3 regions of the Lentilactobacillus curieae genome follow, and region 2 is predicted to be linked to each of the others. Evidence: predicted binding sites of a transcription regulator. Region 2 holds the regulator's gene; each other region holds the start of a gene.

Region 1 (2,201 bases), 300 kb from region 2:
TGTATAAGCTGCTGACGCAGTTTTACGGTATTACTGGTGAACTAAGCGTTCGGAAGCAAATGAAGCTTAAAAAGAACAATCTGTACATCTTAAGGGTTAATGAGCGGGCAGCAGAACTATTAGATGACCTTAAAATCTTTGACGGTGTCCAGATTGTTGATCGCGTTCCGATTGAGTTGCTTAAAAAGGATTCTCAAATTCGTTCTTATTTAAGAGGGGCTTTTTTGGCCGGAGGATCTGTTAACAACCCCGAAACCTCCAGATATCATCTGGAAATCTACTCACTGTATGAAAATCATAACGATATGATTGCAGAAATGATGCAAGGGTATAATTTACCAGCCCGAACAACTAAGCGCCGGAGTGGGTATATTACCTACATTAAGGAAGCTGAAAAAATTGCTGATTTTCTTCAGCTAATTGGAGCAACTAGTTCCATGCTTAAATTTGAAGACATTCGAATTGTTCGCGATATGAGAAACTCAGTTAATCGTTTGGTAAACTGCGAAAATGCCAATATGAACAAGGTAGCAAGTGCTGCCAGTCGACAAATTGAAAACATCAAGTTGATTGATGACACAGTAGGGTTAAACCAACTGCCTGACAAGCTGGCACAAATTGCCCAGACTCGATTAAACCATCCGGAAGTGAGCTTAAAGGAATTAGGCGAAATGGTTCCCGGTGGCCCAATATCAAAGTCTGGAGTTAATCATCGACTTAGAAAAATTAATGAGTTTGCTGAGAAATTAGGTTCAGAAGAAACTGCATAAAAATATGTATTAAAAAAACCGTGAACATTTTTGTTCACGGTTTTTTGTTTAGACTACTTTTGTTCGTTACTTGACTTCATAATGCCATCAAGCAAACCATAATCAACGGCTTGTTGCGCTGTTAAGTAATGGTCACGATCAGTGTCTTTATTAATTTGCTCAATTGATTGGCCAGAATTGTCAGCCAAAAGTTGGTTGATCATCTTACGAGCCTTGAGAATTTCTTCAGCAGCAATTTCAATCTCAGTCTGTTGACCTTGAGCACCACCAAGTGGTTGGTGAATAAGGACTTGAGAGTGAGGCAATGCAAAACGCTTACCCTTAGTTCCTGATGAAGCCAATACAGAGGCCATTGATGCGGCCATACCCATAACGATTGTTTGAACGTCAGCTTTGATGAAGTTCATTGTGTCATAGATAGCCATTCCAGATGTGATTACACCACCTGGAGAGTTGATGTAAAGGTAAATATCTTTTTCAGAGTCTTGAGCATCTAAGAATAATAGTTGCGCAATGATCGCGTTTGCCATATCATCGTTAATTTCACCCGATAACATGATGATTCTATCCTTTAATAAACGAGAGTAGATATCATAGGCGCGTTCTCCGTTTGATGATTGTTCAATAACGGTTGGCACTAAGTTCATTGAGAATGCCTCCTTTTTTTCTATTGTGATAGATGGCTTCTACCAAGTTCACGATTATAAGTTTACTGTATTGGTCAAAAAAGGTCAAATAGTTTGGCTCAAACTTTGATCAATGACTATAAACCAATAGTAGCAAACCTTTATGACCGTAATTTTACCACAAAAATGGTATACTCATGGCAATGAATGGAGGTCGAATTATGCAAACTCATCACATTTCTTTACTAACCAAAGACGCAAAACAAAATATTGATTTTTATACTAGGGTCATGGGATTGCGTTTGATAAAAAATACAGTTAATCAAGAGAACATCAAGGTTCGTCATCTGTTTTACGGTGACTATTTAGGAACTCCTGGCAGTGTAGTGACTTTCTTTGCGCTGCCTTTATTAGGCCAAAGGACTGACGCTAAGCACTTTTTTAATGGATTCCGGTTATCTATCCCCGAAGGTAGCGTTGATTTTTGGAAGGAAAGATTGTCATCTGAGGGGCTTAAAGTAACTGAGACGGCAACTGGGTTGATGTTTGATGACCCAGAAGAGATTCCCGTTGAACTAGTTACTAGTAAGTTGAAATTGGTGGGTTATCAAGTAGTTCCTGAAAATGGTATTCCCGCAGAATTTCAGGTAACCAAGCTTTTGGGAACTGATTTGCACATTCCTGATCCCGACAAAACTGCGGATTTTTTTCATGAATGGTTAGGGCTAAATGTAAATGATAATGTTGTTGAATTAGAAGATAACCAAAGTATTAAACTTTTTAAGACTGAAACAGAGGATAAATC
Region 2 (2,201 bases):
CCGCTTAACTTCTAAATCACGGCCAATAGTTGGATCGAGTTTGTCCTCACGCGCTAATTCAGTTAAATCACGCGCAAGTGAATCAATTGTAGGTGTTGCAGAATCACTTTGTTTTTGTTGGTTTTGACCTCTACGTTTTGGTCCGTTGTTAGTTGCCATTGAGCCACCACTAACCCCCATCTTCCGCAGGGTAACCTTTCTGATTTGAGCTAAGTCGAGTCCAAGATTAATTAAAATCCGTGAAGAGAGTGCTTCATCGTCAGTTAACAGTGCTAGTAAAATATGCTCAGTTCCAACTTTAGGAACACCATTCTTCTTAGCAAAATCGCCAGCCTGAGCCAACACCTCTTTTGCCTTTGGAGAGTATGGTAAATAATCATTCGAATCTAAGTCTTTTAAAGTACCATATCCGGCAAATCGTTCAACTTCTTCAATAATATCTTCAGAAGTTACCGAAAACTGTGAAAGTGCCTTGTAAGCAATCCCGTTTGTTTCGATAAGTAGCCCGAGCAACAAGTGTTCAGTACCAATTGCTTGGTGTTTAAAACGCTTAGCCTGCCGTTGAGCTATAGAAAGAACGTTCTTTGCGCTTGGTGTGAATAAATTATCCATATATACCCTCGCTTCCTAGCGGTCATACTTCAACCGGTTCAAAATAGAAATCATAATGTTAGCCCGAAGTATAGCCGTTAATTCATTATTGTTCAAATCAATTGCACTCTTATCAATCGCAGATAGTATAATGCTTGCCTCTCTTCGATTAATTAATTCATTATTATATAACGTTGAGACGATTGTTTCACTATCTCTTTTCGAAATTTCGTTACCAATTGCCGCAATCAATGAATCTAATATATCAATATCGTCTAGCAGATGCACTTTTTCAATCCGAATGTATCCTCCGCCACCACGCTTACTTTCCACAATATACCCATTTTGAATGGTAAAACGTGTGTTGATCACATAGTTTATCTGGGAAGGAACCACGTCAAATAAACCGGCAATTTCTGAACGACGAATCTTAACAGTTTCGTTTTCCGCTAGAATTTTCTTTAAATACTTTTCAATTAAATCTGAAATATTTTCGTCAGCCATATAATCACCCAATCCTTGACTAATCCTGACTATTATTATACGAATCCACCATTAAATTGCAATTAATATCTCTTGATACAAAAAAATCGGGAAAACAAGATTTGAACTTGCGACCCCTACGTCCCGAACGTAGTGCTCTACCAAGCTGAGCTACTTCCCGATAATGTGCATATTTAATTACTATCTATATAATATAGCACAAATGTTAATAACTAAAACAAGGTCAGACAAGGCTAAACAATCGTGGATAAGAAAAGGACATGAATTAACTAATTCATGTCCAACGATCTTGGTGACGCTATGTAATTGACTATCGGGAAGACAGGATTCGAACCTGCGACCCCCTGGTCCCAAACCAGGTGCTCTACCAAGCTGAGCTACTTCCCGAAATATACCGATAAAACGGCATAAAAAATGCACCCAGTAGGAGTCGAACCTACAACCTTCTGATTCGTAGTCAGACACTCTATCCAGTTGCGCTATGGGTGCAAAATAAATATTAAGTTGTAACGAGTAACACTTGCTACTCCCATCCGAAGATGGAAGCGGAAGACGGGATTCGAACCCGCGACCCCCACCATGGCAAGGTGATGTTCTACCACTGAACTACTTCCGCAAAAGTGCCGACTAGACGATTCGAACGCCCGACCTCTTCATTACTAGTGAAGCGCTCTAACCAACTGAGCTAAGTCGGCATATTGGAACAACTGCGGGCGAAGGGATTCGAACCCCCACGTCAATAGACACTAGAACCTAAATCTAGCGCGTCTGCCAGTTCCGCCACGCCCGCAAAACTTCGAAAAACTGGCGATGAGCCGTGGCAGTCTCGAACTGCCGACCCTCTGATTAAAAGTCAGATGCTCTACCAACTGAGCTAACGGCTCATATGGAGGATACAGGGATCGAACCTGTGACCTCCTGCTTGTAAGGCAGATGCTCTCCCAGCTGAGCTAATCCTCCATGGTACATTTAGAAATGGATGATAGAGACATCCTCAATGCAACTATTACATTGTATCATCGCCACCAGACCGCGTCAAGAAGCAATTTTACGTTTGTTTTCTAATTGCAATGCCAATTTTTCGACAAGAATTATTATATCGTATC
Region 3 (2,201 bases), 100 kb from region 2:
CGATCTTGAATGTAGCGGTCTGACAATTCAACAGCTGCCTTGATAGCATCATCAGAATACTTAACATGGTGATAATCTTCGTAGCGCTTTTGAATCCCTTGCAGGATCTTGACTGATTCCTCTGGTGAAGGTTCATTAACAGTGACTGGTTGCAAACGACGAGCTAACGCTGAGTCTTTTTCAATGTCACGATATTCCTTCAAGGTAGTGGCACCAATCAATTGGAACTCACCACGAGCAAGTGCAGGTTTTAAAACATTTCCGGCGTCCATTCCGCCTTCAGCGTTACCAGCACCCACGATTTCGTGAATTTCATCAATAAATAAGATAATGTCAGGATTATCTTGAACCTCTTTAATCAATTGTTGCATTCTTTGTTCGAATTGGCCTCGAATACCGGTTCCTTGAACAAGAGAAACAACATCTAGTCTGATTACTTGCTTATTTTGAAGTTTTGCAGGAACATCGCCAGAAACGATTTGTTGTGCTAATCCTTCAACAACGGCAGTTTTACCAACACCAGCTTCACCAATTAAAACTGGGTTATTTTTGGTCCGACGGTTTAAAATTTCAACCACACGGCTAATTTCGCTGTCACGACCAATAACTGGATCGATTTTCCCATCCTTAGCTAGTTGGGTCATATTGATACCGTACTGGCCTAATAATGAGTTCCCGTTACCTGAACGACCGTTTTGACCGCCGTTATTAGTGGGGCCTTGCGGTTGGGTAGGAGGAATTGATGATTGTGGGTTGTTGAACTCTGGATTTCCGCCTTGCATAGCGCGGAAAATGTCATCCAATCCACCAAATCCAAATGGATCTTGTGCCATATCCTGAGCACCTCCCTGGTTTCTTTGTCTGTTAGTCAGGAGTTGATAGCAATTTTGGCAAAGGTTAATTGTTTGCTTTGAACCATTTACATTCGTATATAAATGGATAGTTGCTTCATTTTGATGGCAATTTTGGCATAGCATTAATTGCTTTCCTCCTTTAAAATTAGGAATAAAGGTGTTGGTCAAAAAATCACTGACCAACTTTGACCTTCGAAAATTATTATACAATATCCAATAAGAGAATCAAGTAATATGACTAATGTTTGGGGTGACTTTATGGATAAGACTGATTTTACTGATCAATTACAAAAATTAAAGGATGGAGAACTCAACGAACTTACAGTTCAGCCGAATGACTTTATGGTATTTCAAGAAGCATTCATGGATTTTGATGCTAGAAAACGGGTTGTTGGGGCAGCTCAAAAAGGCGGAACCGTCGTCTATACCTTTGAAAAAGATCAAAAAGAATGAAAAAAGTCTGTAAGCGGTTCATTTAAACTTGTGTTTTAGTTTATTAATTGATATTCTAAATAGGTAAAGATGAATTTTGACTTAACTAGGCTTAAGCCAAATAAACTCAGAGGAGAATGATAACAATGGAAAAACACGAATATAACATTACTGCTGAGACTGGAATTCACGCTCGTCCAGCTACTCTTCTTGTTCAAACAGCAAGCAAATTTAACTCAGACATTACACTTGAATATCAAGAAAAGTCAGTTAACTTGAAGTCAATTATGGGTGTTATGTCACTCGGAGTTGGTCAAAGTGCATCAGTTACCATTACTGCAGATGGCGATGACGAAAAGCAAGCCATTGAAGCTATTACAGATACTATGAAACAAGAAGGATTAACAGAATAAAAAATGAAAAAGTTCAAGGGAATTGCTGCTAGTGATGGAATTGCAATTGAAAAAGCGTTTCTCCTAGCCGAACCTGATCTTTCATTTACGAAACATACTGTAAATAATTCTGAAGACGAAGTTGCCCGCTTACAACAGGCAGTTCGACTTTCAAAAGATGAGTTATTTACAATACATCAAAGAACCCAAAAAGACCTCGGTAGACATGCAGCTGAGGTCTTTAATGCACATATAGAGATTTTATCTGATCCAGAATTTTTCGATCAGGTTAACCAGATTATTTCTGAAAATCAGGTAAACGCTGAGTACGCCTTGGACACCATCACTAACCAGTACATTGAAAAGTTTAATTCTTTGGCTGACACGTATATGCAGCAAAGAGCTGATGATGTGCGTGATGTTGTTAAACGAGTTATGAGTCACCTTCTTGGCGTGTCACTGAATGATCCCGCATTAGCGAATCAGCAGGTAATTGTCATTGCCCACGAATTGACCCCAAGTA

What was found. The regulator CtsR, encoded in region 2, represses protease genes until heat stress. The targets are predictions, from matches to a motif close to TTGGTCAAAAAAGGTCAAANA.
Region 1: clpP (ATP-dependent Clp endopeptidase proteolytic subunit ClpP) is a predicted target of CtsR. The motif match lies at 1,488-1,508, and genes of this name have one in related genera.
Region 3: PL11_RS07000 (ATP-dependent Clp protease ATP-binding subunit) is a predicted target of CtsR. The motif match lies at 1,027-1,047, and genes of this name have one in related genera.

Annotation. Positions count from the first base shown of each region.
Region 1 covers NZ_CP018906.1:1,651,539-1,653,739, forward strand. The annotation lists gene whiA (DNA-binding protein WhiA) at 1-770, shown strand, start outside; gene clpP (ATP-dependent Clp endopeptidase proteolytic subunit ClpP) at 824-1,441, opposite strand; gene PL11_RS07995 (VOC family protein) at 1,615-2,201, shown strand, end outside.
Region 2 covers NZ_CP018906.1:1,348,170-1,350,370, reverse strand. The annotation lists gene PL11_RS06460 (ATP-dependent Clp protease ATP-binding subunit) at 1-612, opposite strand, end outside; gene PL11_RS06455 (CtsR family transcriptional regulator) at 628-1,095, opposite strand; tRNA gene PL11_RS06450 (tRNA-Pro) at 1,182-1,255, opposite strand; tRNA gene PL11_RS06445 (tRNA-Pro) at 1,409-1,482, opposite strand; tRNA gene PL11_RS06440 (tRNA-Arg) at 1,511-1,584, opposite strand; tRNA gene PL11_RS06435 (tRNA-Gly) at 1,640-1,711, opposite strand; tRNA gene PL11_RS06430 (tRNA-Thr) at 1,717-1,790, opposite strand; tRNA gene PL11_RS06425 (tRNA-Leu) at 1,804-1,885, opposite strand; tRNA gene PL11_RS06420 (tRNA-Lys) at 1,907-1,979, opposite strand; tRNA gene PL11_RS06415 (tRNA-Val) at 1,983-2,055, opposite strand.
Region 3 covers NZ_CP018906.1:1,451,272-1,453,472, forward strand. The annotation lists gene PL11_RS07000 (ATP-dependent Clp protease ATP-binding subunit) at 1-977, opposite strand, end outside; gene PL11_RS07005 (hypothetical protein) at 1,089-1,307, shown strand; gene PL11_RS07010 (phosphocarrier protein HPr) at 1,433-1,699, shown strand; gene ptsP (phosphoenolpyruvate--protein phosphotransferase) at 1,703-2,201, shown strand, end outside.